Regions from separate parts of the Nonomuraea sp. NPDC049607 genome, predicted to be linked through region 1. Evidence: riboswitches for the same ligand, from Rfam matches in the RefSeq annotation. Region 1 holds a riboswitch; each other region holds the start of a gene.
The links. Region 1 has a riboswitch for thiamine pyrophosphate ahead of AB0J97_RS02010 (cytosine permease). Riboswitches for the same ligand answer to the same signal wherever they lie in the genome.

Region 1 (9,898 bases):
CTCGGCCGGCAAGCCCTGCGGCGCCCTGAACGGCACCTCCCGCACGGCCGCCACCAGCCGCCTGCTCTCGCCCACCACCCGCCTGGCCAGCACGAACGCCACCCCGAGCCCCACCAGGCCGCCCACAGCGACGACGCTGAGCACGAAGTCCTTGACCGCGCCCTCGATGATCATCTTCATGGTGATCGCGACCACGCCCGCCAGCGTCGCCGCCACGGCGACCACCACGACGACGGCCAGCATCACCCCGATCGACCTGGTCCGCAGCCGTCCCATCGCCCACACGCCGGCCGCCGCGACCAGCAGCCCCAGCACCGCCGAGACGGCCACCACCATGGGCAGCTCGCTCACGGACACCACGACCTCCGGGCACGTCTCCAGCAGACACGGCTCGGCGGGTGTCACCGCGCGATCTCCAGTGGCTCGTACCGGTATCCGACGCCCCAGACCGTGACGATCCGCCGCGGCTGCGTCGGGTCCGCCTCGATCTTCTCCCGTAACCGCCGCACGTGCACGGTCACGGTCGAGGAGTCGCCGAACGACCAGCCCCACACCTGGTCGAGCAGCGCCGACCGGCTGAACGCCTGCCGCGGGTTGCGCATGAGGTAGGCCAGCAGGTCGAACTCCCTGGCCGTCAGCAGCACCCGATGGCCGCCCAGCAGCACCTCGTGGGCCCCGACGTCGACGACGAGATCGCCGTCGCGCAGCACGCCGGTCCCGGCCGTGACGGACGCCCCCCGCGCCCGGCGCAGCACCGACTGGACGCGCAACGCCAGTTCCCGCGGGCTGAACGGCTTCGTCACGTAGTCGTCGGCCCCGGTCTCCAGGCCGACCACCCGGTCGATCTCCTCGCCGAGCGCGGTCAGCATGATCACCGGGACCGGCCACCGCTCCCTGAGCTTCCTGCACACCTGGAGGCCGTCGATCCTGGGCAGCATCAGGTCGAGCACCATGAGGTCGGGCGGATCGGCCAGCGCCCTGCGCAACGCCTCGGCGCCGTCGCCCACGCACTCGACCTCGTGCCCGTCGCGCTCCAGATAGCGCGCCACGACCTCGGACACGGTCGGATCGTCGTCGACCACCAGGATGCGGGTGTTCACCGTCTCACCGTACGGCTGAGCCCCACGTAGGGGACATGTACGTCACAGGTTCGTAAGCCTCGCGGATCATCCTCGGAGGACGTACGGTGGCCTCATGAGTAGAGTCGTCATGCTCGTTTTAGGGGCCATCCTCGGTCTCTTCGTGCTGTTCACCTTCGTTCTGCCCCTGCTGGCAGGTCTGTTCAAGCTCGTCCTGATCGTCGGTGTGGTCGCACTGATCGTCTTCATCGCGGTCACCATCGTCGGTAAGTCCCGTTCGTCACAGTGACGTCGTTCCTGTTCGATCCGTGGCTGGTGGGGATCACCATGATGGCGATCCTCCTGCTGGCCACGTGGGCAGCCACGTTGCTGCCCGCACTCGGCGGTGAGCACTCCGGCTTCCCGCTGACCTACGCGCGCCGCACGGCCTTCCAGCGGCTGCGCGATCCCGACGCGGCCGGACGCCCGCGTCCACGAGCGCCTTAGCCGAGCCCCGCTTCCGGTCAAGCGGGGCTCATCACACGTGAGCCCTGATCCGTCGTCATGTCTGAAGGGCTCATGATCGATTCACTTGTCACGTTCGTCATCGGCGTGTCCGGGGGTCACGCCGCGCTCGCCATCGTGCTGTTCACCCTCGCCGTACGCCTGGTCCTGCTGCCGCTCAACGTCCGCCAGGCGCGTACCAACCGGGTCAAGCAGCGGCTCGCGCCGGAGCTGCGGGAGCTGCAGAAGCGTCACGGACGCGATCCCGAGCGGTTGTCCAAGGAGCTGACCGCGCTGTACGCCCGGGAAGGCACGTCGCCGTTCGCGGGGATCTTGCCGATGCTGGCGCAATTGCCGTTCATGTGGCTGATGTTCAGGGTGGCCACGCATCCGACCGCGCTGGCCGGGCACACGCTGTTCGGAGCTCCGCTGGGGCAGCAGATCGCCGGCGTGGTGGCCAATTTCGGTCTGATCAGTTGGCCGGTTTCGGTCTTCGTCGTCGTGATCGCGGGGCTCGTGCTGCTGGCATGGCTGTCGGCACGCTCGATCAAGGTCTCGGAGGACCAGCCGGAGCTGCTGCGGAAGGTCATGCCGCTGCTTCCGTACGGCTCGGCGCTGGCCGCGCTCGTACTCCCCCTGGCGGGCGGCCTGTACCTCCTGGTCTCCACGGCTTGGGCCGTCACCGAACGGGCCGTGCTCGCGGCCAGGGCCGCCTAACCGGCCTCCTTCAGGGCCGCGACCTGCCCGTTCACCGACGCGCCGTTGGGTGCGGGCAGGATGGCCCACACGGTCGTCGTGTCCCCGTCGTGACGAACCCCCCAGCTCTCAGCCACGTATTCGACGATTCCCAGCCCCCGGCCCCCGAGCGAAGACAGGGTCGGGCGGCCCGCCCGCGGCTCTGTCGCCGCACCCCCGTCGCTCACCGCCACCTCGATGTGATCGTCGCTACGCATCCAGGCGACCCTCACCATGCCTGAAGGCAGCGGATGCGCGTGCCGCAGCGCGTTGCTCAGCAACTCGCTCACCACCAGCACGGCATCGTCGATCGCGGCGGTGTAGACCCCACAATCCTGCAGGTCAGTGCTCAGACGCTGGCGGGCGACGGCGACGCTGGACGGCGCGTACGGCAGCAGCACCACGCTTGACACACCCACCTCCCCGTTCCCTGTGCCCCCCGCGGGAACACTCCCCGGTACGACCGAAATGCCCCGTTAGCCAATCGCAGAAACCGCATCTCGATCACAGCTTGTACACATTGGACGATAGATCAGCTCAACTGTGACCACCTCGTTACCGCATCGGTGTGTCGGATCGGATAGTGGAAGCGCGCCTCAGCACCAACCGCATCCTCGTACCCCCTCCGGACCTCGGTTGAGCACTCACTTCTCCCCCCTGCGCCCTGGCCAGACTGCGCACGATATAGAGCCCGAGCCCCACTCCACCAAAGCGCCTCCGGTCCCCGCTGTCCACCTGGACGAAGCGCTCAAAGATCCGTTCGCGGTCAGGCGGTGAGATTCCGACCCCCTCGTCATCCACCACTACGACCACGTCGTCGCCCTCGGACCAAGCTTCAACACAGATCAATCCACCCATTGGGGAATATTTAAACGCGTTCTCCAGCAATTGCCCCAAAACGATGTCGGTTGCCAGGGCGTCGCCCAGCACCGGGGGCAATCCGTCCGGGATGCGGACCTCGACGCGGTGGCGGTCGGACAACACGGGAAGGCCGAGCGTGGCCGCGTGGATGCGGGCGGCGAGGTCGAACGCCTCGATCCGCACCGCCAGCTCGTCCGCGCCCGCCCTGGCCCCCAGCAGGAGATGGTCCATGAGCTGACCCAGCGAGCCGGCCCGCTCGGCGATCGTGTGCACGGCCGAGCGCCGTTCGGAGTCGCTCATCTTGTCCCAGCGCGCGTCGAGCGTGCTGGCGAACCCCCGCACGATCGTGATCGGCGTACGCAGCTCGTGGCTGGTCGTGGCCAGGAAGAGGTCCTTGGCCTCCTCCAGCTCCTTGGCCTGGGTGACGTCGCGGAAGTCGATGACGACCTCGCCGGTCTCCTCGATCTTCGCGCTCACCACGTCCAGCCACCGGCCGTTCTCCATCTGGAACGTCAGCTTCTCCCCGGGGCTGGGCAGCGGGAACGGCGGCGGCCCGCCGATCACGACGTCGGCCGGGAAGGCGGTCAGCTCGGCCGCGGCGGGGTTCCAGCGCACGACCCGGCCGGCGTCGTCCAGCACGGCGATGCCGTCGGCGCTGGCGTCGAACACGGCCCGCTCGTGCGCCCGCTGCCGTACCGCCTCCTGGTAGGCCACCGCGTTGCCGACCGCGATGCCGGCGTGCCCGGCCAGCAGTTCGAGGAGCTCCAGCTCCAGGTGCCCGGGGGCGGCCCCGGCGAACAGCGCGTAGAGGGCGCCGTAGGGGCGTCCGCCGACCGCGGCCAGGCCGAGCGCGATCGTGTGCAGCCCGTTGAGCCTGGCCCACACCAGGTCGTCGAGCCCGTGGGACTCCAGCATCACGGTCTTGCCCGTGCGTAAGAGCTTGTCCACCAGGCTCGTCCGCAGGCCGGTGGTGGTGCCCCTGAGCGTCTCCGGCAGCCGGTATGTGCTGACCAGCCGCAGCCGCTCCCCCTCGATCAGCACGAAGCCGCCCGCGTCCGCGCCCGTCAGCTCGGTCAGGCTGGCCGAGATCCGGTCGAGCACGGCCGGCAGCTCCAGCTCGGAGTTGATGTCGCCGACCACGTCGGTGAGCCGGCGCACCAGCCTGGCCCGGCGTTCCATGCGCAGCCCGGCCACCTCGTCGGCCCGGGCGGGATGGTGGACGCAGACGTAGCCGACCACGGAGTTGCCCAGGCGCAGGGCGTTGATGTCCACCCGCAGGTCGAGCGCGCCGCCGTCCTTGTGGACGCGCTTGGTGCGCAACGACACCTGCCCCCCGGTCCGTACGCGCTCCAGCACCGCGTTGTGCTCGGCGGTCAGCTCGTCGGGGACGATCGGCGCCCGGCGCCCCAGCATCTCGGCGGCCGTCCAGCCGAACAGCTGCTCGGCCGCCGCGTTCCAGACCAGCACGCTCTGGTCGCGGTCGAGCGCCACCACGGCGTTGGGGGAACCGGCGAGCACAGCGCGAGCGATCTCCTCGTCACTGCCGACCCATGTGTCCCCCACACCTCCATAGTGCACGTGGCGTGGTGGGTCTGACGGGCGATCCGTCCGATACGCTGCGCTCACGAAGATTCCGGTGGCTGAAACGGGTGAGAGGCATGTCGAGCAGCGACCTCGATGCCCTGCTGAGAGTGACCTCCAACACCTACAAGGGCGAGGGCCCGCCGCACATCGCGTTCGGCACCTACGACGGCGCCGTGGGCAGGCTGGTCCTGGCGGTCACCGGGAAAGGCATCGCGGCCTGCAGTTTCGAGTCCGAGAACGTCGTGTACGAGCGGGTGGCCAAGGAGGTCGGCACGTTCATCGGGCCCGACGCCCGCCGTCTCGACCCGGTGCGCCGGGAGCTCGACGCGTACTTCTCCGGGCGGCTGCGCACGTTCGCCACGCCGGTCGACCTCGCGCTGGCCACGCCGTTCGCCCGTAGCGTGCTGCAGAAGACCATGGCCGTCCCCTACGGCACGACCACGACGTACGAGGAGATCGGCGCGAGCATCGGACGGCCGCGCGCGCTGCGCGCGGTCGGCAACGCGGTCGGCGCCAACCCCGTCTGCGTGATCGTGCCCTCCCATCGGGTGGTCCGTGAGGACGGCGAGCTCGGCGACTACGCCGGAGGCGTGGCCGCCAAGCAGCACCTGCTCAACGTCGAGCGCCGCGTCTCAACGGCCCGCTGACCGGCGCAGGCCCCTGGTGAGCCCACCGGTCAGCCCACCGGTCAGCCCACCGGTCAGCCCACCGATCAGCAGGGTCACCAGGGCGGCGACGAGCGCGCCGCCGAGCGCGCCGTTCATCCACGTCTCCCGTGTGAAGCCGACCGCGTCGCGGGCGGCCGCCCAGAAGTCGTCCCAGCCGGCGACGGTGGGCGTCGAGGTGGTGAACCAGTAGGCGGCGAAGCCGAGCGCCCACGGCAGCAGCATCAGCCAGCGCGAAGGCGCGTCCTCGGCGGTGTTCCAGCGGGCGGCGCCGCCGAGCACGAAGTAGTCGACGGCCAGCACCGCGAACATCGGCACGAACACCGCGCCGATCACGCCGAGGAACGCGCCGTAGGAGGTGACGTCCACGACCAGGGCGATCGCGGTGGTGAGCACGCCGATCGCGGTGGAGACGACCCGCCGGTCGACCTTCGGCATGAGGTTCTGGAGCGAGACGGTGGTGGAGTAGACGTTGGCGAAGGACTGGTCGGTCTCGCGCAGCACCAGGATGCCGAAGAACAGCGCGCCCAGCGGCGCCACGACGAACGGCTGGAACACGACCATGCCGTCGGCCTGGACCGCCTGGGCGCCCGCGATGGCCACCGCGTACACGCCGAGGGCCAGGCAGGCCACCTGGGCGACGGTGTAGCCGCCGACGACGCCGGTGAAGGCGGCCCGGCTGGAGCGCGAGTGCCTGGCGAAGTCGGCGGCCATCGGCACCCACGACACCGACAGGGCGATCACGTAGTCGACGGCCGGGGCGAAGGCCGTCCACGACCCGCCCGTGTACGTCGGCGCCTCGCCCAGGAACGACACGGTGAACCAGATCAGCGACACGATCACGCCGATGGTCACGTACCGGCGCAGCAGCCTGATCGACCCGAGCGGCCAGACGGCCAGCGCGGTGGTCAGCACGCCCGCCACCACGACCCACATTTGGTACGGGACGTCCCCGAAGATGGCGTTCGCGGCCTTGGCGATCACCCAGAGCTCGAAGGCCCCCCAGCCGAGCATCTGCACGATGTTCAGCACGGACGGGACGTACGACATCTTCGCCCCGAACAGCCCGCGCAGCAGCACCATCGCCGGCCGCCCGGTCTGCGTGCCGGGAATGGCCGACAGGCCCACCATGGCGGTGCCGATGAGGCTGCCGACCACGGCGGCCGTGAGCGCGGCCACGAGGCTGAGCGGCGCGCCGCCCAGCGGGTCGATCAGGATGAGCGCCCCGGAGAAACCGAGGAGGCTGACGCCGAGGTTGGCCCAGAGCGCGCCCTGGTCGAGGACGCCGAGGGTCTTGGGGGGCGCGCCGTCAAGGGTCAGCGGTACTTCGTCGACGACATGCGTCATCGCACACTCCCTACGCCGGCATTACCCGGACAGGTTCAGGCGGTCGGCAGCGGCTGTGTTGCTGCCCTCTCAGCCCGGCACCCCGAGCTCCCGCGACTATGCAGTTGGCGCCCTCATCATGCCTCAATGGCGGCAGAACCGCCACAGTGGGGCATTCAGGCCACGAACGGCTGCTGTCCGGTCTCGCTGACCATCGGACGGCGGGCGAACTCCCACGACTGCATGCCGCCGCCCACGTTGACGGCGTCGCGCCCGAGCTGGTTGAGCCACGCCGTGACCTGCATCGACCGGCCGCCCACCCGGCACACCACGTAGACGGTGCGGTCGGCGGGCACCTCCTCGACGCGGCCCTGGATCTGCGACATGGGGATGTGCACGGCCTCGGGGGCGTGGCCGGCGAGCCATTCGTCCTGTTCGCGGACGTCGAGCAGGTAGGCGTCGTCGGGAACGGCGGTGGCCTCGATCTCTGGAACGGTCATGCTTCCATCATCCCGCGCCCGGGACCCTACTTGAGCAGGCGCGACATCCGCCGGTCGGCCAGCGGCCTGCCGCCCGTCTGGCAGGTCGGGCAGTACTGGAGCGAGGAGTCGGCGAACGACACCTCGCGGATCGTGTCGCCGCACACGTCGCACGGCTGGCCCGCCCGGTTGTGCACGCGCAGCCCGGACTTCTTCTCCGCCTTGAGGTCCTTGGCCGCCAGCCCGTGCGCCCGCTCGACGGCGTCGTGCAACGTCGTCACGATGGCCTCGTGCAGGTCGGCGATCTGCGCGTCGGTCAGCGTCGCCGCGATCTTGAACGGCGACATCCTGGCGGCGTGCAGTACCTCGTCGGAGTAGGCGTTGCCGATGCCGGCGATCACCTTCTGGTCGCGCAGCAGGCCCTTGATCTGGGCACGGTTGCCGCCCACGATGCGCTTGAGCGCCTCGACGGTGAAGGCGTCGTCGAGCGGGTCGGGGCCCAGGGCGGCGACGCCCGGGACGTCCTCCGGCTTGTCGGTGACGTAGACGGCCAGCCGCTTCTGCGTGCCGGCCTCGGTCAGCTCGAACCCGGGGGCCAGGCCGTCGTCGTCGGGCGCCAGCCGTACGCGTACGGCCAGCGGCCCCTTGCCCGGCCGCACCGGCCGCGCGCCGGACAGGTCGTCACGCCAGCGCAGCCAGCCGGCGCGGGCCAGGTGGATGATCAGGTGCAGGCCGTCGCAGTCGAGGTCGAGGAACTTGCCGTGCCTCGACACGCCCGTGACGGTGAGCCCGCCGAGCGCGGTGACCGGCGGGTCGAACGTCTTGAGCGCCTGGAAGGCGACGACGTCCACGCCCGCGATCGAACGGCCGACCGCCCGCTCGCGCAGGAAGTGGGTGAGCGACTCCACTTCGGGAAGTTCCGGCATGCCACCAGGGTATGGCGCGCGCCGGGCCGTCACGCGACTACGGCACGTCCCAGAAGGCGAGTTCGTGGGCCATGCCCTCGGCGAACAGCGCCTCCGCCCGTACGGGGTCGGGGTCGGCCTCGTCGATCATCTGCCCGATCCGTACGGTCAGCGCCGCGAAACCGGGATCGGCGTACGTGTCCACCCAGGCCCGGTAACGCGGCTCGGCGGGCGGGTTCTCCGCAAGGATCTTCCCAAGACTCGAATATCCCCACATGCACGGATAAAGCGCGGCCAGCCCCTCCCCATAAGACCCCGCCGCCTCCAACAGGAACGCCGTGTACGCCACACACGCCGGCCCCTTCACCGCGTTGTCCAGGTCGGCCCCGAACTCCGCCGACAACGACCGATGCAGGCGCAACTCGTCGTGGTACGTCGCGTGCGCCAGATCCACCAGGTCCCCCAGATGCCCGTCCGGCGCCTGCCAGGCCAGCCTGGAGAACACCCGCACGTAGTCGAGCAGGTACAGGTAGTCCTGCTCCAGCCAGGACCGGAAGACCGGCTCCGGCAGGTCGCCACGCCCGATCCCGGCCACCGTGGGATGGTCGAGCTGCGCCTGGAGCAGCGGACGTCCGATCGCGTGAAGTTTTTCCGAGATGCTCATGCTGGGAGGTTAGTGTCGAGGCATGACCGTGACGATCGCCGAAGAACTCCTCCTGCTCGCCTACAGCGAGGAGGAAGGCAGGCAGCTCATCGGGGGCATCCAGCTCGACCCCGCGCTCGGCGGCGCGATCCTCGCCGAGCTGGCCGCCGCGGGCCGCGTGGAACTGGCCGACGACAAGGTGACGGTCAAGGACCCGGCCCCGCTGGGCGACGAGGAGCTCGACGCCGCCCTCGCACGCATGGCCGAGGACGGCAAGGCCAGGAAGCCCGCGTGGTGGGTGCAGCGGTTGCAGTCGGGCAAGCTGCGCTGGCGGCTGCTCACCAGGCTCGCCGAGTCGGGCGTGCTGGCCGAGGAGCGCAGGAAGGTCCTGGGGATCTTCCCGACCACCCGCTGGCCGGAGTCCGACCCTCAGGTGGAGGCCGACGTGCGCGAACGCGTGACGGCCGTCCTCGCCGGCGCCGAGCCCGACCAGCGCACGGCCACCCTGATCGCGATCATGTACGCGGCGAAGCTCGACCTCAAGGCGTTCCCCGGCGCCGACCGCGGGCGCGTCAAGGAGATCGCCGAGGGCGAGTGGGCCGGCCAGGCGGTCGCCAAGACGATCAGCGCCATCACGGCGGCCGTCATCCTCACCACCACCACCGCCGCGACCGTCGCCGCCACGAGCTGATCCGCAGTCCTGTGAGGCGCGCCGGGAGCGCGCCTCAGGGGACGGGTCAGCCCGCGTCCACGATCTCCTTCGGCACCGGCTTGTCGGCCTTCAGGGCGTCGAAGAGGGCCAGCGCCTTGAGCCGGTCCCACTTGACCGCCGCGCCGCCGCCCGCGACGATCTCGTTCCCGCCGAACGGCACCACGGTCGTGACCGGGCTGTCGCCCATGGCCAGCCCCAGCGAGAGCATGTCGAACGCGCCCGTGCTCGAGTCCACCTCGACGGCGTCCGTGGCGCTCATGGCCAGCGGGATCGACGTGAACGGGTTGATCAGCACACCGGGGCTGGCGGCCTTCTTCACCACCGCGCCGAGGAACTGCCGCTGCCGCTTGGTGCGCTCGAAGTCCGGCAGCGCGCCGCCCTTGCGGGTGCGCACGTAGCCGAGGGCCTGGGAGCCGTTGAGCACCT
Region 2 (9,898 bases), on a different contig from region 1:
GGCGCCGATCGGCGTGGCCCAGGCCGCGGCCAGGGCGGGCGTGCCGGTCGTCGCGGTCTGCGGCCGGCGCACCCTCGGCGACACCGAGCTCAAGGACGCCGGCATCGAGGCCGCCTACGCCCTGACCGATCTGGAGCCCGACCCGGCCCGCTGCATGGCCGAGGCGGGTCCGCTGCTCGAACGCCTGGCCGCTCGCGTGGCGGCCGACCATCTGGAGGGCAGATGACCGCTTACGACGTCGTCGTCCGCTCCCGCCGGGCCGTCACGCCCGAGGGGGAGCGGGCGGTGGCCGTGGCCGTGCGGGGCGAGCGCATCGAGGCCCTGTACGACTACGACGCGCCCCTCGATGCCGTCGAGGACGTCGACCTGCGTGACCTGGCCTTGCTGCCCGGCCTGGTGGACACGCATGTGCACGTCAACGAGCCGGGCCGTACGCATTGGGAGGGGTTCGCCTCGGCGACCAGGGCGGCCGCCGCCGGCGGGGTGACCACGATCGTGGACATGCCGCTCAACTCCGTGCCGCCCACCGTCAGCGTGGAGGCGCTGGAGGTCAAGTTGCGGGCCGCGCGCGGGCAGTGCCACGTGGACGTGGGGTTCTGGGGCGGGGCGGTCCCGGGCAACCTCAAGGAGCTGCGGCCGTTGCACGAACGCGGCGTGCGGGGTTTCAAGTGCTTCATGTCGCCGTCGGGTGTGGAGGAGTTCCCACCGCTGGGCACGGCGGAGCTGCGGGCGGTGCTGGCGGAGGTGGCCGGGTTCGGCGGGCTCGTCGTCGTGCACGCCGAGGACCCGGAGCTGCTGGCCGAGCCGGGCGGGCCGACGTACCGGGAGTTCCTGGAGTCGCGGCCGGGGGCGGCCGAGGCCAGTGCGGTGGCGCGGGTCGTCGCGCTGGCCGCGCAGACCGGGGCGCGGGTGCACGTCCTGCACGTCTCCAGCGCCGAGTGCCTGGAGGTGCTGGCGCGGGCCCAAGCCGAGGGGGTGGCGGTCACGGCCGAGACCTGCCCGCACTATCTGACGCTGGAGGCCGAGCAGGTGCCCGAGGGGCGCACGGCCTACAAGTGCTGCCCGCCCATCCGGTCGCGGGCCAACCGCGAGCTGCTGTGGGAGGGCCTGGCCGGCGGTGTGCTGAGCTGTGTGGTCTCCGACCACTCGCCCTCGCCCGCCGATCTGAAGGTGCCCGACTTCGCCGCCGCCTGGGGTGGGGTCGCCTCTCTCCAGGTGGGTCTGTCGGCGGTGTGGACGGAGGCCGCCCGGCGCGGTCACACCCTGGCCGACGTCGTCGGCTGGATGTCGTCGGCGCCGGCCGCGCTGGCCGCGATCCTCGGCAAGGGCGCGATCGGTCCCGGTAACGACGCCGACCTGGTCGCCTTCGACCCCGGCGCCGACAACCCGGTGGACGCCGCCCGCCTGCACCACCGTAATCCCGTCACCCCGTACCACGGCCGGGTGCTCAAGGGCGTCGTCCTGACCACCTGGCTGCGCGGCCGTCCCGTGGACACGCAGCCGCACGGCCGCCTCATCTTGGGAGAACAGTAGATGTCCGGCTTCACCACCCTGCCCGACCTGGCCCTGCGCACCCTCGGCGGTTCGGTCGTCGCGGCCAGCGACGAGTCGTTCGCCGAGAAGGAGAGCCTGATCAGGCCGGGTCGTCCCGGGTTCCGTGCCGAGACGTTCGGCAACAAGGGGCAGGTGTACGACGGGTGGGAGACCCGCCGCCGTCGCACGCCCGGCCATGACTGGGCGCTGGTGCGGCTGGGCCTGCCGGGGGTGATCCGCGGTGTGGTGATCGACACGGCCTGGTTCAAGGGCAACTACCCGCCGCACGCGTCGGTCGAGGCCGCCGCCGTGCCCGGCCATCCCTCAGCGGCCGAGCTGGCCGCCGCCGACTGGACGGAGATCGTCCCCAGGACGGGGCTCAAGGGCGACGCCGAGCATCACGTCGAGGTCACCGGCGACGACACCCGGTACACCCACGTACGGCTGAACATGTACCCCGACGGCGGCATCGCCCGCCTGCGCGTGCACGGCGAGGTACGCCCCGACCTGTCGGTCTACGACGGCCTGAGCCTCGACCTGGCCGCGCTGCAGAACGGCGGCCTGGTCACCGCCTGTTCTGATGCGTTCTACTCCGCGCCCAACAATGTCATCGCTCCCGGGCTGGCCCGGCATCAGGCCGAGGGCTGGGAGACCGCGCGCCGCCGGGAGCCGGGCAACGACTGGCTGCTGATCCGCCTGGCCGGGCCGGGCCTGGTGCGCCTGGCCGAGATCGACACCACGAACCTGATCTTCAATGCCCCCGGCCACGTGGCGCTCACCGGGCTGTCCGGCGGACGTGAGATCGGGCTGCTGCCCAAGACCCGGTTGCAGCCCGACCTGCCCCACCGCTTCCGCCTCGACCACTCCGAACCGGTCACCCACGTCCGGGTCGACATCTACCCGGACGGCGGGCTGGCCAGGGTCCGCCTGCACGGCCACCTGGCCTGAGGAGGGCTACTGCCAGAGGTAGACGGTGGCGCCGGGCGGTCGCTCGCTGTTCGGTAACGGCCGCTGGTACTGGACGACGCCGCCGTTGGCCAGCCGGCTGACCCGGACGTGGAAGCCCAGCGACTCCAGCTCCGACTTGGCGTCCTTGACGTTCTTGCCGATGACCGCGGGCACCAGGCGGAAGTCCTGGTCGTCGCGGGCCTCGTTGTCGCCCTTGAACCAGTCCCAGAAGTCGGTCTGGCAGCGCGCCACCGTGATCATGGCGGGCGTGCCCTTGTCGACCTCGGACTTGGCCTTGGGCGCCTGGGCGATGACCGTGCAGGGCTCGGCGTCGTCGTCGACCTCGTTGACCTGCACCTGGAAGCCCTGGCCGCCCAGGTAGGCGGCGGCCTCGTCCTTCGGCATGCCGGTCACGTCGGGCATCACCATGCCGGCGCTCACGAAGATGCCGACCTTCGCGCCCTCCTTGACCTTCTCGCCCGCCTCGGGGGAGCTGCGGATCACCTTGTTCCGCTCGACCTCGGCGCTGGGCAGGCGCTTGACGCTGCCCACGGTGAGCCCGGCCTCGGCGATCTTGACGCGGGCCTCGTCGCTGGTCAGCCCCTTGACGCTGGGGACGATCACCCGCTTGGGGCCGAGCGAGGGCACCAGCGTGATCGTGCCGCCGCTCTCCAGCTCGGTCTTGCCCTCGGGGTCGGTACGCAGCACCAGCCCCTCGGCGGTGTCCTCGTCGTACTCGCCCGCGACCTTGTGGATCTTGAAGCCCTTGCTCGTGGCGGTCCGCTCGGCGACCACCATGTTCTGGCCGACCAGGTCGGGCACCGGCACCATCTTGGTCTGGGAGAAGTACCAGCCGGTCACCGCCACCGCGACCACCATGACCGCGGCGAGGGTGACCAGGAACCAGTTGGGCTTGAACGAGCGCGTGGACGGCGGCGGCGACACCGGCGGCACCGGCGGCGCCATCTCGGCGCGCGGCTGGATCAGCGTGTGGGCGGGCGCGGCCATCGGCATCGACGGGGCGCCCGCGCCGCTCGGACGCGGCGGGATCGACTGGTTGAACACCGCCGTCATGGCCGGCGGGGTGCTCAGCCGGGGCAACATGCGATGGGCCTCGACCGCCTGGACGAGCATCGCCGTGGCGTCGTTGGGGCGGTCGTGCGGCTCGCGGGCCGTGGCGTGCGCGACGAGCGTGTCGATCAGCGGCGGCACCTCGGGCACCAGCGCCGACGGCGGCGGCACCGTGTCGTGGACGTGCCGGTAGGCCACCGACATCGGCGTCTCGCCGTCGTAGGGCTGCTGCCCGGTCACCAGCTCGAACAGCATGATGCCCGCGGCGTAGACGTCGCTGCGCACGTCGGCGCCGCCGGTGGTGACCTGCTCGGGCGACATGTAGCCGATCGTGCCGATCATCACGCCGGTACGGGTCTGGTTGGTCGCCTCGATGGCCCTGGCCAGCCCGAAGTCGACGACCTTGACCCGGCCGTCGTCGGTCATCAGCACGTTCTCGGGCTTCACGTCGCGGTGGACCATCCCGGCCTGGTGGGCCGCGCCCAGGGCGGCGAGCACCGGGATCATGATCTCCAGTGCCTCGCGGGCGGGCAGCCTGCCGCGCTCGCGCAGGATGTCGCGGAGCGTGCGGCCCGGCACGTACTCCATCGACAGGTAGACGACGTCGGTGTCGGTGCCCTGGTCGAAGACGTGCACCACGTTGGGGTGGGACAGACTCGCGACCGACTTGGCCTCACCGATGAACCTGCGGACGAAGGCCGGGTCCTCGGCGAGCGAGGAGTGCATGACCTTCAGCGCGACAGTGCGGTCCAGCCGGACGTCGAGCGCCAGGTAGACGGTCGCCATACCGCCCCGGGCGATCCGGCTCTCGATGCGGTAGCGCCCATCGAGGAGCCGCCCGACCAGGGGGTCCGCAGTCGTCTTATCCACCACCCCCCTGAGTTTACGGGCGTTTTGGCACCGGCAGGGCCCGCGCGCCCGAAACCGATGCGGAGACGTTCCCAGGAGAGCGGCCCCGACCGGCGGGAGGACCCGGCGCGAGCCGAGCCCTCCGAGGGATCTGAGGGGGATCCTACGCGGCGAACTTCCGGCGGGCCCCTACGGGGTCGTCGGCGAGGACGCCTCCGCGTAGCGGCGGCGCGGGATCCTGCCCGCCTGCCGCGCCTGGCGCCCCGCCGCCACGGCCGCCCTCATCGCCGAGGCCATGAGCTCGGGCCGCTGCGCGCGGGTCACCGCCGTGGCCAGCAGCACCGCGTCGCAGCCCAGCTCCATGGCCAGGGCGGCGTCGCTGGCCGTGCCGATGCCCGCGTCGAGGATCACCGGAACCGCGGCGGCCTCCACGATGAGCTCGATGTTGTGCGGGTTCCTGATGCCGAGGCCCGACCCGATCGGCGCGCCCAGGGGCATCACGGCCGCGCAGCCAACCTGCTCCAGCCGCCGCGCCAGCGCCGGGTCGTCGCCGATGTACGGCAGCACCACGAACCCGTCGGCCACCAGCCGCTCGGCCGCGTCGAACGTCTCGATCGGGTCGGGCAGCAGCGTGCGCTCGTCGGAGATGACCTCTAGCTTGACCCAGTTCGTCCCCAGGGCCTCGCGGGCCAGCCGGGCCGTCAGGACGGCCTCGCCCGCGGTGAAGCAGCCCGCGGTGTTGGGCAGCACCTTGATGTCGCGGCGGCGCAGCACGTCGAGGACCGAGCCGCGGGCGCCGGGGTCGAGCCGCCGCATGGCCACCGTGGTCAGCTCGGTGCCCGAGGCGGCCAGCGCCTGGTCGAGCACCTCCAGGGAGGGCGCGCCGCCGGTGCCCATGATGAGCCGGGAGGAGAACTTCTCCCCGGCGATGATCAGCTCATCCACCCTGCACCGCCGTCAGCACCTCGACGCGGTCGCGGTCGCCGAGCGCCGTCGTCTCCCACGAGCTGCGCGTCACCACCTCGTCGTTCACGGCCACCGCGACCCCGGTGGTGGCGGTGGTCAGCGTCCGTACGGCCTGGGCCACGGTGGTGCCGTCGGCCACCTCGTGCGCGGCGCCGTTGATCGTCACAATCATGAAATATCCCGAAATCTCGCGGGCGAGCACAGCGCGGCCAGCTCGCCCTCCTCACCCGTCAGAATCCCCACACCCGGCAACGACCCCGCCCCGCGTGACGCCACCCCTGAGGACGCGGCCGCCCCTGAAGACGCCGCCCCTGAGGACGCGGGCCCACCTGGAGACGCTGTCCCTCGGGACGCTGCCGCCCCTGAAGACGCCGCCCCTGAGGGCGTTGGCCCCTTGGGGGCTGCCCCTGAGGGCGGCGTCACCGTGGTGGGGGTCGCAGGGGACGGCGTCGCCCCGGCAGGTGTCGTGAGGGTTGCTGTGACCAGGGCCGCCGTGAGGGGGGCCAGCAGGACCCCGCCCCGGTGGTGGCCGGTCGCCAGCACCAGCCCGGGAGCCTCGCCCGGCCCGATGATCGGCAGGTTGTCGGGGGTGCCCGGCCGCAGCCCGGCGACCACGTCGGCGACCTCCAGCTCGGTGACGCCCGGCACCAGCTCCCTGGCGTCCCGCAGCAGCTCGTAGAGCCCGCCGGCGGTCACCCGGGTGTCGAACCCCAGCTCCTCCTGCGTGGCCCCGAGCACCAGCTCGCCGTCGCCCCTGGGGACGAGGTAGACGGGGGCGCCGTGCACCATCCCGCGTACGCACCGCCCGAGCAGCGGCTGCGGCGAGCGCAACCGCATGATCTGTCCCTTGATCGGCCGTACCGGCACGCCGGCCAGCTCTCCGCTCCACGCCCCGGCGGCCAGCACCACGCGATCGGCCGCGATCTCCCGCACGGCGGCGCCAGGCTGACCCGGGTCGGGTTCGAGGCGCACACCGATCACGGCACCCGCCGCGGCCCCGGTGCCAACGCCGCTCCCAGTGTCGCCGTCGCGCAGCAGCCCGGTCGCCCGCGCCCGCACCAGGGGCACGCCCAGCCGGTCGAGCGCGGCCAGCAGCGCCGCCGTGACGCGGCGCGGGTCGACCCAGGCGTCGCCGGGGGCCAGCAGCCCGCCGCGCACCGACGGGGCCAGCATGGGCTCCAGGCGGCGGCACTCGCGCCCGGTCAGCCGCTCCACCCGGAGCCCCAGCTTGTCCATGAACGCCGCCAGGTCGTCGAGCGCCGCGAGGTCGTCGGCCCCGAAGGCGACGTCGAGCGTGCCGTCGGCGCGCAGGTCGAGTCCCCGGCGCGCGGCCTCCATCGACCCCGCCTCCCCGGCCACCCGCCCGAACCCGCCGCCGAACCCCGAGCCGGTCTCACTGCCGAACCCCGCGCCGGTCCCCGAGCCGGTCTCACTGCCGAACCCCGCGCCGAAGCCCGAGCCGGTGCCACCGCCGAACCCCGCGCCGAAGCCCGAGCCGGTCCCACCGGCGGGCCCTGTGGCGAAGCCCGCGGCGGACCCGTCGTCCAGCCCCGCGTCGGCGGCCAGCTCGGCCGCGAAGGACGGCCACCGGCTCAGCGACGCGGCCCCCAGCCGCAGCAGCGGCTCCTCGGTGTAGGCGACCTCGCTGACGGGGGCGAGCATCCCGGCCGCCGCGTAGGAGGCCCCGCGGCCCGGGGCCGGGTCGACCACCGTGACGGGCGACCCCGCACGGGCCAGCCGCCAGGCGATCGACAACCCGACGACCCCGCCGCCCACGATCACATTCATCCGCGCTCCCTTCGCCGGCATGATCCGGATCAGGTGTCTTGCGGTCGAAGGCCCGTTCAAGCCTTCCTCTCAGCCCGGTGACGGCCGGACTCCCGCGCGTCTTGCCCTCCCAGCCTACGGCCTCGGTGCGACGCGCCGGCACGGCCCCCGTTATGGTCATGAACGTGAACCATGTCGTAGTGGTGGGAGCGGGCCTGGCCGGGCTGCGGAGCGCCGAGGCGCTGCGCGGGCGCGGCTTCACCGGACGGATCACGCTGATCGGCCAGGAGCGCCATCGGCCCTACGACCGCCCGCCTCTGTCCAAGGCCGTCCTGTCGGGCGCCGCCGACTCCAGCTTCCTGGAGGCCGACCTCGATGCGCTGGAGATCGACTTCTGGCCCGGCGTCACCGCCAAGGCTCTTCGCCGGGGCGTCCTGGAGACGACCGAGGGCGAGCTCGGCCATGACGGCCTGGTGATCGCCACCGGCGCCGAGCCGATCACCGTGCCCGGCGACGGCCCCCAGCACGTCCTGCGCACCCTCGACGACGCCCACGAGCTGCGCGCCGGGCTGGTGGCCGGGGCGCACGTCGCGATCATCGGCGCGGGCTGGATCGGCGCCGAGGTCGCCACCGCCGCCCGCAAGGCCGGTTGCACGGTGACCGTGATCGAGGCCGGCCCCACCCCGCTGGCCAACGCCGTGGGCCCGGAGATCGGCGCCCGCACCCTGCACTGGTACGACGGCATCGACCTGCGCCTGAACACCATGGTCGACGAGGTGGACGAGGGCGGCGTACGGCTGGTGGGCGGCGAGTTCGTCCAGGCCCACGTGGTCGTCACCGGCATCGGCGTGCGGCCCGCCATCGAATGGCTGGCCGGTTCCGACATCGACCTGCACAACGGCGTCGTCACCGACGAGCACCTGCGCACGTCCATGCCGGGTGTGGTCGCGGCCGGCGACTGCGCCGCCTGGTGGTCGCGCCGCTACGGCACCCGGCTCCGCGTCGAGCACTGGGACACCGCGCTCGGCTCGCCCGAGGTCGCCGCCGCGACCCTGCTGGGCGAGGAGGCCGTCTACGATCCGGCGCCCTACTTCTGGTCCGAGCAGTTCGGTCACATGGTCCAGTACATCGGCCACCATCCCTCCGGCGACCGCCTGGTCTACCGGGGCGAGCCCGAGGGCAAGTGGTCGGCCGTCTGGCTGACCTCGGGCGACACCCTCGCCGCTGTGCTCGCCGTCGACCGGCCCCGGGACTACGTGCAGGGCCGTAGGATCATCGAAGGCGGTCACCGCCTCGACACAGAACGCCTGGTAGATCCAGAGGTCCCCCTACGGGATTGTGTTGTTTGAGCAAGGACGGCATGTGGTAGTTGTGGTTTCGTGACGCTTTCTGTTGCACAGATCGACCGGGAGACCGACCAGCTCGTCGACGAGTGGCTCACTCTCCCCGAAGTGGCCTCACGCCTCGACCTTTCGATCGGGCGGGCCAAGCAACTCCTCAAGGACCACAAGCTGCTCGGCGTACGCCGCGGCGGCGGCGGGCCGCAGGTGCCCGCGGTGTTCCTCGACGGGAAGGACGTGATGAAGGGCCTGCCCGGCACACTGACCGTGTTGCTCGACGCCGGCTACGACGACGTGGAGTCGCTGCGCTGGCTCTTCACCCCAGACGAGTCCCTGCCGGGGTCGCCCATCGAGGCGATCAAGGCCGGCCGTCACACGGAGGTCAAGCGGCGTGCCCAGGCCCTCGGTTTCTGAGGCCCGCCTCTATCTCTGCACCGACGGCCGCCGCGACCGCGACGACCTGGCAGAGTTCCTCGATGCGGTGCTGGCCGGCGGCGTGGACATCATCCAGCTGCGGGAGAAGGGCCTGGAGGCACGCGAAGAACTCGCGCTCCTGGAAGTCTTCCGCGACGCCTGCGACCGGCACGGCAAGCTGCTGGCCGTCAACGACCGGGCGGACATCGCCTACGCCGCCCGGCCCGACGTGCTCCACCTGGGGCAGGACGACCTTCCCGTGACGGTCGCGCGAGAGATACTCGGCGACGACATCGTCATCGGCCGGTCCACCCACTCCATCGCCGAGGCGTCCGCCGCGGCCGTGGAGGAGGGCGTCGACTACTTCTGCTGCGGCCCGATCTGGCCCACGCCGACCAAGCCGGGCCGCCACGCGCCCGGCCCGGCGCTGCTGCGGCACGCCGCGTCGCTGGGGTCGGCCTCGGACCCGGAATCGCCGCGGCCGTGGTTCGGGATCGGCGGCATCGACCTCGCCAACCTCGACGAGGTCATGTCGTACGGCGTGAGCCGCGTGGTGGTCGTACGCGCGATCACCGACGCGGAGGACCCGGGGGCGGCGGCGGCCGAGTTCGCCAAGCGCCTGAGCCCCTGAACCGACCGGGCGCCCGTCCTCGACGGGCGCCCCAGGCCAGGTGCCCGGCCAGAGTGCCGGGGTCAGGTCTTGCGGGACGTCGCGGCGATGGCCAGCTCGGTCAGCGCCGTGCGCGCCTCGGCGGTGACGGGCGCCTCGTCGAGCGCGGTCAGGGCGTCGGCGAGATAGCCGGCGATCAGGTCTTCGCACTCCCGCAGCGCGCCGGTGTCCGTGATGATCTCGCGCAGGGTGGTCACCCCGTCCTCGTCGAGCGCGGGGTCGCCGAGCAGCCTGCGCACCGTCGCGGCCGACTCCGGCGTGGCCGCGGCCAGGGTACGGGCCACCAGCATCGTGCGCTTGCCCTCCCGCAGGTCGTCGCCGGCCGGCTTGCCGGTCTGGG
Region 3 (9,898 bases), on a different contig from region 1:
TGCGCCGCCCTCCCCTGCACCTCGTACGACGCGTGCTGGAATCCCAGGACCAACGCCCCCGCCAGGTCGTCGGCCAGGGCGGGCGACGCGCGTACGGTCTCGTCGAGCCAGCTCAGCCCGGCGCGGGCGAGCTTGACCTCGGCGCGGAACACCAGCCCCTCCACGGCCTCCACCACGTCGGCGGGGTCGGGGTGGTCCAGGTGACGGACGCGTCTCAGCGCCAGCTCGGCCACCAGGCCGGGAGCGGCGGGCAGCAGGCGCAGGTAGTCGAGGCGGCGCGCAACGACCTCGTCGGCGGCCGGGTCGAGGGCTTTGTGGAGCCGGACGAAGAAGCGCAGGTCGTGGAGCGGCCCGCCGCGCAGGAAGCGGCGTACGCAGCCGTCGAGCAGGACCCCGCGGTCGGCCGCGCGGATCAGCGGGTCGGTACGGCCTCGCGCAGGAGCCGCCCGGCCCCTTCCGCCTCGAAGATCCTGGGCAGGAGGGCGGGGAAGAGCGGGTCGGCGGGGCGTAACGCGCCGTCGGAGATCCAGGCCAGCACCAGGGGATCGTGCGCGGGCGGCTCGGCCCGGGTGTGCCGGAGCATGGCCAGGGCCAGCGGGGCTCCCGGGTCGGCGGGGCCGCGCAGCCTGGCGGCCAGGCGTACGGCGAGGTCGGCCTGCCAGGCGGCGGGACGGTGACCGAACAGCCGCACCATCGGCCCGGGGGCACCGAAGTGGGGACGGGCGGAGAAGCCGTACCAGGACTGGAGGTCGCGGCGGTTGACCCAGGCGGCCACGGCGCCGACGGCGCCGAGGGTGGCCGCCCCGGCCAGGCGCAGCAGCTCGGCGGGCGGTGTCCAGCCGACCTCGCCGATCTCCTCCCAATCGGGGTCGGCGAGGTCGTCGCGCCGGAGGGCGACGTGCTCGCGGAGTGATCCGGCGACGAGCTTGCGCTCGTCGGCGTCGAGGGTGAGCAGGCGGGAGACGAGCGTGTCGGTGTGGCGCGCGTCGATGAGGTCGCGGATCTCGTCCCAGGCGGTCGGCACGCGGGCGAGTCTATTGATCACCTACGACAGATCCGCCGGACGTGGCCGGATGAGGTCAGGGCACTGCCGTTGGGGCGTCCCGAGGAGGAGCATCGGGCTGACGGTGGCACGGGGAGGGGTGGGGATGAAGCGGAAGCGGTCCAAGGGGCAGGGCGGCACGAAGTCGGAGAGCAGCAAGACGAACTTACGCAAGAAGAACAAGGGTGACTCCGAGGAGGAGGTCACGCCCGTCGTCCGGCTGGAGAAGCGGAAGAGCGCGCCGGTCCTGTCCCTGGACCGAGGCGAGGCCATGGAGACCGACACGCGCCCGCGCACCATCGCCATCTCCAAGCCGCGCAGCGAGGTCTGGGGCGCGGTCACGTTCGCGGCACGGGAGCACGACCTCCCGGCGGGCGCCGTCGTGCACCTGCGCCCCCTGGTGGACCTGCGGGGTGACGCGGGACCGAAGAAGATCGCCGGAGTGCTCATCAGCCGGCTCCAGCGCACGCCCTCCCCCTTCGGCAATCGCATGGGCGACCACACGACCTCGTGGCAGGGGGTCGTGGACTCGGTACGCGCCTCGCTGTACGGCCTGACCGTCAAGGAGGCGGCCACGGCGCTGCTGTCGATGCAGGCCGCGGCGCAGGCCCAGGTGAGCGACCCGGACGGCACGGCACGCGACCTGCTGATGCGCCTGGAGGCGGTCGACGCCGACGACGCGACCAGCCGGGTCGGGCCTCTGGAGAACTCTGCCCGCCTGGTCGCCGAGCAGTGCGCCCTGGCCCTGAGCGAGAAGAACGAGAGCAAGGCGGCCCAGGCGCTGGCCACGGCGGTGGCCCAGCATCTGAACTTCCTGAACCACCTGCCGTTCAGCACGGTCCCGCCCGCCTCGGCCAGGGGCTCGACGGGGTCGGGTGAGGGCACGTACCGGGGGGCTCTGCTGGCGTACGAGGTCAAGGCGGCGAAGCTGGCCGCCGAGAAGGGCACGGGCGCCCCCAAACCCCGCCAGTCCGAGCAGAACGAGATGAGGACGGCTCTGTGGAAGATGTTCGCGTTCGACGCGTCGATGCGCGAGTCGTACGTCGAGTACGCGCTCAACCCGCAGTCCTACGGGGACGTGGCCAAGCAGTACGCCGAGCTCCAGTCGATCAACACCGAGCTGGACAAGGCGCTGACGGCGGTCGCCACCAACAAGGACCGGGTCACGGCGTTGCAGGGCATCCCGGCCCTCCTCGACCGGATCGAGGACGTGCAGAAGGCACCCGGGATCTACCAGGGCATGCACCGCGCGGCCGGCGCGCTCAGGGCCAAGGCGGAGGACGCGCGCACCCGGCTCCAGCAGCCGCACACCGCGCGCCGGGCGGAGAGCGCCAAGGAGGCGATCTCGTCGGCCAGGAACGCCCGCATCCTCGCCGAGGCCGGCCAGGTCGCCACGGACCTGAAGAAGATCGGCGACGGCGCGCCGGAGTACGCGGTCGTCGTCCTGTCCGACCTCTTGGACAGGCACCTGCGGGTGATGGCCGCCGCCTACCCGCACGCGGTGACCGCGGCCGGGCTGCCCGAGCCGGTGGACGGCAAGCTCGGCCGGGCGGCCGCGGAGATGATGGTCAAGCAGTTCGAGGGCGCGCTGCGCAAGGAGTACCCGGAGCTGTTCCCCAAGAGGGCGGTCCCGGACGCGCTCCCGCCGCTGATCGAGAGCATCACGGCGCGGCTGGCCGACCAGCCGCCGATCACCGTCGAGCCGAAGCGCACCACCTGGGCGTCGGAGGCCGCCGACACGAACCTGGTGGTGGACTTCGACTCGTCGCTGAAGGAGTCCCTGGTCATCAACGGGCGCGCGCCCGCCCCGCCGGGCGTCGCCGGGATGGGCTGCCACACCACCGCCTGGGCGATCGAGACACAGCACGCCAACCACCTCGTCTCGGACGCCACCACCGGCCCCCAGGCGGTCAGGGCGCTGAAGGAGGCCGTGCGCAAGGACCTCCAGTCGCGGATCATGGAGCTGGCCGCGCTGCTGCCCGTCGAACAGATCGAGGGACGCCAGCTCGCGAGCATGTTCGACGAGGCCGCCGCGGTGCTGAACGCCTCCGACGCGCCCACGGCCGCGATGGCCTACCTGTCGTTCCGCAACCTCATGCCGTTCGCGACGGTCAACGAGGGCGACCGCGGCGGCCACGCGGAGAAGAAGGACGGCGGGGTGGACATCACGTTCGACCGGACGGCGATGAAGCTGGCCGCCGACCACAAGCAGGAGGAACTGGTCAAGAACGCGAAGTCGGTCGCGGACAAGCTGCTGGCCGAGCGCGACCTGCTCGCCGCCGACCTGGACCGCTGGGAGGACGACGACACGCTGTCCACCGCCGTCGAGACCGTCCGCACCCAGCTCAAGGAGCAGGCCGACTTCCTCAAGCGCGCCAAGAGCGGCGAACTGGCCACGTACGCCAAGGAGGCCAGGACGAAGGTCTTCGACACCAGGCTGATCGAGCACAAACGGGTGTGGAAGGAGGTTCAGGACTTCAGAAAGGGCTGACCTGGGCAAGCCGTGACGTTACCGATACCCCGCCGGGGGAAGACCGCCGGACATGTCAGACACACCACCACCGCAGAGCCAGCCGTACCCGGGCCGTACGGGCGACATGTCCCCCGAGCCGCGCGACGAGATGCGCGGCTACGAGGGCAGGAACCTGCTGGCGGGCAAGAGGACGCTGATCACCGGTGGTGACTCGGGCATCGGCCGGGCGGTGGCGGTCGCGTTCGCCAAGGAGGGCGCGGACGTCGCCATCGCCTACCTCGACGAGCACGACGACGCCAACCACACCCGCGGCCTGGTCGAGCGGGAGGGGCGGCGCTGCGTCCTACTGCCCGGCGACCTGGCCGACCGCGACCACTGCGTGGCGGTCGTGGAGCAGGCCGTCGCCGAGCTCGGCGGCCTCGACGTGCTGGTCAACAACGTGGCCTACCAGGCGCCGGTGGACTCCCTGGAGGAGCTCCCGGACGAGCAGTGGGAGCACACGTTCGCGGTCAACATCCACAGCTACTACCGCGTCACCAAGGCCGCGCTGCCGCACCTGCGGGAGGGCTGCGCGATCGTGAACACCTCCTCGATCAACGGCCTGCGCGGCAACAGGAATCTGATCGACTACGCCGCGACGAAGGGCGCGATCAACGCCTTCACCTACTCCATGGCCCAGAATCTGGTCGAACGCGGCATCAGGATCAACGCCGTCGCCCCCGGCCCGGTCTGGACGCCGCTGATCCCGGCCACGATGCCGGAGGAGAAGGTGGAGACGTTCGGCGCGCAGGTGCCCATGAAGCGGGCCGCCGACCCCGACGAGATCGCCCCTTCGTACGTGTTCTTCGCCGCCGACCGGCTGTCCTCGTACTACACGGGTGAGGTGCTGGCCCCGATCGGCGGCGAGACGCTGCCCGGCTGACCGCAGCGGGCTACAGGTAGATCGTGCCGCCCTTCCGGGTGAACTCGGCCGCCTTGTCGGCCATGCCCGCCCGTACCTCGTGGCTGAGCTTCATCGAGCAGAACTTCGGGCCGCACATCGAGCAGAAGTGCGCGGTCTTGGCGGGCGCGGCGGGCAGGGTCTCGTCGTGGAAGGCGCGGGCGGTGTCCGGGTCGAGCGACAGGTCGAACTGGTCCTCCCAGCGGAACTCGAACCGGGCGTCCGAGAGCGCGTCGTCCCACGCCTGGGCCTGCGGGTGGCCCTTGGCCAGGTCCGCCGCGTGCGCCGCGATCTTGTACGTGATCACGCCGGTCTTGACGTCGTCCCGGTTCGGCAGGCCCAGGTGCTCCTTGGGGGTGACGTAGCAGAGCATGGCGGTGCCGTACCAGGCGATCATGGCGGCGCCGATGCCCGAGGTGATGTGGTCGTAGCCGGGTGCGATGTCGGTGACGAGCGGGCCGAGGGTGTAGAACGGCACGTCGTCGCAGAGCTCGCGCTGCAGGTCGACGTTCTCCTTGATCTTGTGCATGGGCACGTGGCCGGGGCCCTCGATCATCACCTGCACGTCGTGCGCGTGCGCGACCTTGGTCAGCTCGCCCAGGGTGCGCAGCTCGGCGAACTGGGCCTCGTCGTTGGCGTCCGCGATCGACCCCGGGCGCAGGCCGTCGCCCAGCGAGAACGTCACGTCGTAGCGGGCCAGCAGGGCGCACATCTCGTCGAAGTGCTCGTACAGGAAGCTCTCGCGGTGGTGGGCCAGGCACCAGGCGGCCATGATCGCACCGCCCCGCGAGACGATCCCGGTCCTGCGGCGGACGGTCAGCGGCACGTGCGCCAGCCGCACGCCCGCGTGCACCGTCACGTAGTCGACGCCCTGCTCGCACTGCTCGATCAGGGTGTCGCGGTAGACCTCCCACGACAGCGCCTCCGGACGCCCGCCCACCTTCTCCAGCGCCTGATAGATCGGCACGGTCCCGACCGGTACGGGCGAGCTGCGGATGATCTGCTCGCGGGTCTCGTGGATGTTCGGCCCGGTGGACAGGTCCATGACCGTGTCGGCGCCCCAGCGGGTGGCCCAGGTCATCTTCTCGACCTCCTCCTCGATCGAGGAGGTGACGGCTGAGTTGCCGATGTTGGCGTTGATCTTGACCAGGAAGTTCCTGCCGATGGCCATCGGCTCGGACTCGGGATGGTTGACGTTGGCGGGGATGACCGCCCGGCCGGCCGCGACCTCCTGCCGTACGAACTCGGGCGCCATGCCCTCCCGGACGGCCACGAACTCCATCTCCTTGGTGACCACCCCGCGCCGCGCGGCGCCGAGCTGGGTGACCGGGGACCCCCACGCCGAGCGGTCGGTACGCGACGGCCCTGAGGTGTCGTAGAGCCGCACCGACGTGCCGTTCGACAGCCTGACCTCGCGCATGGGCACCTGGAGGTCACCGATGTGGATCTTGGAAAAGCGCGCGTCGCTCATCGCGCAAACTCCCTTCGCCGGCATTATCCGGAGCAGGTTCTGGCGGTCGGCGGCTGGCAGCCGTCCTCTCAGCCCGGTCCACACCGGGCTCCCGCGTTGGTCACCGCGATCATAACCTCGCGCGTGGCAGGATCAAGGGGATGTCTGATCCCATTGCGCACACGACCGCCACCTACGACGTCATCGCGAACCAGTTCGACGAGCGGTTCGCCGCCCCTCTTCCTTCGTTCGCGGCCTTCCGCGAACGGTTCGCCTCATCCCTTCCCGCCGGAGCCACGGTCGCCGACCTGGGGTGCGGTCCCGGGCGCGAGTCGGCCTGGTTCACCGGACGCGGCCTGTCCACCGTGGGCGTGGACCTGTCGATCGGGATGGCCGCTCTCGCCGCCGGGCGAGGCGTTCCCACCGTCCTGGGCGATCTGCGGCACCCGCCGCTGGCGCCCGCGTCCCTGGACGGCATCTGGTCGGCCGCGGCCCTCGTGCACGTGCCGTCCGAGCAGACCGAGTCGACGTTGCGCGCCTGGCACGCGACACTGCGCCCCGGCGGGGTGCTCGCGCTGACCACCGCCCTGGGCGACAGCGAGGGGTGGGAGCCGGTGCCCTACCGGACCGAGTACGAGCGCTGGTTCGTCCATCGCGACGCCGGCGACCTGCTCACGGCGCTGGACTCGGCCGGGTTCGCGGTCGCCTGGCACGAGTCGAGCGTGACCCACCGCACCTGGTTCAGCGTGCTGGCGACAGCGCGTAGCTCTCCCCTGCCCTAGTCTCCAGGTCGAGCGCGAACCCGGGGCCGCGCAGCCGGGCGGTCCCGCCGCGCGCCGACGTCAGCCTGACCTCGGCCGGCACGCCGTCCGTCCAGGTCACCCCCACCGTGAAGCCGCCGCGGGCGCGCAGCCCGTCGAAGGAGCCCGCGCGCCAGGCGGACGGCAGCGCGGGCAGCAGCTCGACGACGCCGGCGTGGCTCTGGAGCAGCATCTCGGCCACCCCTGCGGTCGAGCCGAGGTTCCCGTCGATCTGGAACGGCGGATGCGTGTCCCACAGGTTCGGCAGCGTGCTGGACCGCAATTGCCCGCTCAGCATGCTCAGCGCGCGGTCGCCGTCCTTGAGCCGGGCCCAGAAGTTGACCTTCCAGGCCATGCTCCAGCCCGTGCCTCCGTCGCCGCGGGCTTCGAGGGTCGTGCGCGCCGCCGCCAAGTGCTCGGGAGCGGTGAGCTGCGTGCCGGGGTGCAGGGCGTAGAGCTGGGAGACGTGCCGGTGCCGGTCGGCGGGGTCGTCGAGGTCGGCCTTCCATTCCTGGAGCTGCCCCCAGGAGCCGACGCGCAGCCCGGGATCGAGCCGGTCGGCCGCCGCGCGCAGCCGTCCGGCGAACTCGGCGTCCACGCCGAGCGTCCGCGCGGCCTCGGCCGTGCAGGCGAACAGGTCCCGGACGATCTGCTGCGGCATGGCCGCGCCCGCGGTGAAGTCGCCGTGCTCGGGCGAGTAGGCGGGCGAGACGACCAGGCTGCTGTCGCGCACGTCGGGACGCAGGTTGGCCAGCCAGAACTCGGCGGCCTCGCGCATCGCCGGGTAGGCGTGCCCGCGCAGGTAACCCTCGTCGCCGTCGAACAGGTAACGCTCGTAGAGCTGGCGCACCAGCCAGCCGGCCGCGTCCGGCATCCAGAACGACGTGGGCCAGTCGTGCACCCCCGTGAACCCGAACGGGTTGGTGTTGGAGTGCACCACCCACCCCTCGGTGCCGAAGATCGACCTGGCGGTCTCGCGTCCGGGCGCGCGCAGCCCCGCCACGAACTCCTGGTACGGCACCGCCGTCTCGGCCAGGTTCGCCGGCTCGGCGGCCCAGTAGTTCATCTGGAGGTTGATGTTGGTGTGGTAGTCGGACTCCCAGGGCGGCGAGTTGGACGCGTTCCACACCCCCTGGAGGTTGGCCGGCAGTGAGCCGGGGCGGGAGGAGGCGATCAGCAGGTACCGGCCGTACTGGAAGTACAGCGTCTCCAGCGCCTTGTCGGACGGGCTCGCGACCCCTCCGTAGCCGGCCAGCAGGCGGTCGGTCGGCAGGTCGGGCATGATCTGGCCAAGGTCCAGGCGGACCCGGCCGAACAGCGCCCGGTGGTCGGCCTCGTGCTCGGCCCGCAGCTCCCCGTACGGCCGGCGCGCCGCCGCGTCCACGGCCGCCGTGACCCGCGCCGCCGGGTCCGGGCCCCGGTAACCGGGATGGACGGGCGCGTGGTCGGTGCCCGCCGAGAACACGAACACCGCGCTGTCGGCGCCGGTCACGACGACGCGGCCGCCCTCGTCCGTACGGGTGCCGCCCTCGGTCAGCACCTGGACCTGGCCCTCGTACACCAGGCCGTTGTCGGCCAGCACGCCCCGGACGCGCAGCCGTCCCGCCTCGGCGGTCACTTCCTCCCCGCCTGGGTGCGCTGTGCCGAACCGTAACGTGAACCCCACCCGCCCCGGGCGTGCCGCCGTCAGCCGTCCGACGATGACCTTCGCCGGGTACGAGGCGAAATATTCCCTGGTGAGCACCACGCCGTCGGCGTCCTCGTACGTCACGGCGGCCACCGCCGTCTCCAGGTCGAGCGTGCGCCGGTAGCCGCCCGAGAAACCACCGGTCACGTCGAGCAGCAGCTCACCGAAGTTCTGGTACGCCCCGAACCCGGGGATGTGCCCCACAGTGCTGTAGGACGGGTTTCCGAGGATTCCGGCCACTTCCTCCGGCGCGGCCGAACCCCGCTCGTCGATCAGCCGGCGCACGGCGTCCAGCGCGCCGGGCCGCTCCTCGGGCCAGTTCCCCGACGCGCCGGGCTCCGCGCTGCCCGGACCGCCGGTCCACAACGACTTCTCGTTGAGCTGGACGCGTTCCGTCCCGAGGGTCCCGAACACGCACGCGCCGAGCGCTCCGTTGCCGATCGGAAGGACGTGTCCTTCCCAGTCGGGGGCGGGCTCGTCGTACCGGAGCGTCAGCATGGTGATCAGCCTAAGGTTTGACGATCGCCCCTGGCGGTACGGACCCCCTCAGGGGAACTATGATGAAGATCGCCGCTGTGGCCGCGATCGTGGCTCTGACCACGATCGGACCGGCTGCCGCCTCTGGGGACGGCATCGAGCAGCAGGAAGTGAGCAAGCAGCAGTACCGGATCCTGACCGCCCAGTGCCGCTACGCCGACACGCAGGCCCTGCGCACCAAGTGCAGGCAGGCGGTCCAGGAGAACTACCGCATCGGCCGGCGCAACCGTTCACTCGACTGCCGGACGTACTCCGGCGTGACGGTCTGCGGCGAACTACTCCTCAGCAGGACCGAGCGCGCGTGCATCGACGAGTCCACCAGACAGGGCTTGGCGTACCGCCGCGCCGAAGTGGAATGTTACGTGGCCTGACCATGATCGTCGCAGGTGTCGACGGCTCGCCGACCGGACTGCTGTCCGTCGACTGGGCCGCCAAGGAGGCAGTGCTGCGCGGGGTGTCGCTGACCGTGGCCCACGTGGTGCCCGACTGGGTCTGCCACCCGATCTCCGGCCGGTACGCGGAGGTGGGCAAGTGGATGCGCGACGGCGCCAAGGAAGTGCTCGCGGCCGCCGAGCGGCACGCCCGCGAGCAGGGCGCCGACGTGACCACGGAACTCGTGCCCGGCGATCCCCGCGCCGCGCTCATCAAGACCGCCGAGCAGGCCGAACTGCTCGTCGTCGGCAGTCGTGGCCTGGGCGGCGTCCGTGGGCTGCTGCTCGGCTCGGTCGCCCACGGGGTGGCCGCGCACGCCCACACGGACGTCGTCCTGGTCCGCGACCCGCCCGCCGTTCCGCGCGGGGAACTGGTGGTCGGTGTGGACCGCTCCGAGGGGAGCCTGCGCGCGCTGAAGTTCGCCTTCGCCGAGGCCGAGCTGCGCGGCGCCCGCCTGCGCGCGGTGGAGGCCTGGGCCTGGCCGCGCGCTTCGGGCTTCGACCCCGCCGATCCTGAGGCCGAACGCGAGACCCGCGA

Region 2: another riboswitch for thiamine pyrophosphate. It lies ahead of AB0J97_RS21495 (FAD-dependent oxidoreductase); the one in region 1 lies ahead of AB0J97_RS02010 (cytosine permease).
Region 3: another riboswitch for thiamine pyrophosphate. It lies ahead of thiC (phosphomethylpyrimidine synthase ThiC); the one in region 1 lies ahead of AB0J97_RS02010 (cytosine permease).

The regions. Positions count from the first base shown of each region.
Region 1 covers NZ_JBFAOV010000001.1:390,276-400,173, forward strand. Annotated here, with positions in the region: gene AB0J97_RS01970 (HAMP domain-containing sensor histidine kinase) at 1-405, opposite strand, end outside; gene AB0J97_RS01975 (response regulator transcription factor) at 402-1,100, opposite strand; gene AB0J97_RS01980 (hypothetical protein) at 1,195-1,368, shown strand; gene AB0J97_RS01985 (DUF6412 domain-containing protein) at 1,365-1,565, shown strand; gene AB0J97_RS01990 (YidC/Oxa1 family membrane protein insertase) at 1,638-2,279, shown strand; gene AB0J97_RS01995 (ATP-binding protein) at 2,276-2,701, opposite strand; gene AB0J97_RS02000 (PAS domain-containing sensor histidine kinase) at 2,853-4,721, opposite strand; gene AB0J97_RS02005 (methylated-DNA--[protein]-cysteine S-methyltransferase) at 4,817-5,389, shown strand; gene AB0J97_RS02010 (cytosine permease) at 5,375-6,754, opposite strand; TPP riboswitch at 6,745-6,858, opposite strand; gene AB0J97_RS02015 (rhodanese-like domain-containing protein) at 6,910-7,233, opposite strand; gene AB0J97_RS02020 (DNA-formamidopyrimidine glycosylase family protein) at 7,260-8,138, opposite strand; gene AB0J97_RS02025 (TenA family protein) at 8,176-8,781, opposite strand; gene AB0J97_RS02030 (GPP34 family phosphoprotein) at 8,804-9,451, shown strand; gene AB0J97_RS02035 (LCP family protein) at 9,498-9,898, opposite strand, start outside.
Region 2 covers NZ_JBFAOV010000010.1:127,023-136,920, reverse strand. Annotated here, with positions in the region: gene AB0J97_RS21525 (glycerate kinase) at 1-226, shown strand, start outside; gene allB (allantoinase AllB) at 223-1,533, shown strand; gene alc (allantoicase) at 1,534-2,481, shown strand; gene pknB (Stk1 family PASTA domain-containing Ser/Thr kinase) at 2,488-4,422, opposite strand; gene AB0J97_RS21505 (thiazole synthase) at 4,591-5,346, opposite strand; gene thiS (sulfur carrier protein ThiS) at 5,339-5,539, opposite strand; gene AB0J97_RS21495 (FAD-dependent oxidoreductase) at 5,536-7,155, opposite strand; TPP riboswitch at 7,145-7,261, opposite strand; gene AB0J97_RS21490 (FAD-dependent oxidoreductase) at 7,314-8,483, shown strand; gene AB0J97_RS21485 (Rv2175c family DNA-binding protein) at 8,514-8,888, shown strand; gene thiE (thiamine phosphate synthase) at 8,866-9,519, shown strand; gene AB0J97_RS21475 (polyprenyl synthetase family protein) at 9,582-9,898, opposite strand, start outside.
Region 3 covers NZ_JBFAOV010000007.1:272,373-282,270, forward strand. Annotated here, with positions in the region: gene AB0J97_RS17140 (DUF6493 family protein) at 1-530, opposite strand, end outside; gene AB0J97_RS17145 (hypothetical protein) at 413-1,024, opposite strand; gene AB0J97_RS17150 (hypothetical protein) at 1,149-3,533, shown strand; gene AB0J97_RS17155 (SDR family oxidoreductase) at 3,586-4,437, shown strand; gene thiC (phosphomethylpyrimidine synthase ThiC) at 4,448-5,926, opposite strand; TPP riboswitch at 5,919-6,031, opposite strand; gene AB0J97_RS17165 (class I SAM-dependent methyltransferase) at 6,067-6,687, shown strand; gene AB0J97_RS17170 (glycoside hydrolase family 95 protein) at 6,647-8,890, opposite strand; gene AB0J97_RS17175 (hypothetical protein) at 8,953-9,300, shown strand; gene AB0J97_RS17180 (universal stress protein) at 9,303-9,898, shown strand, end outside.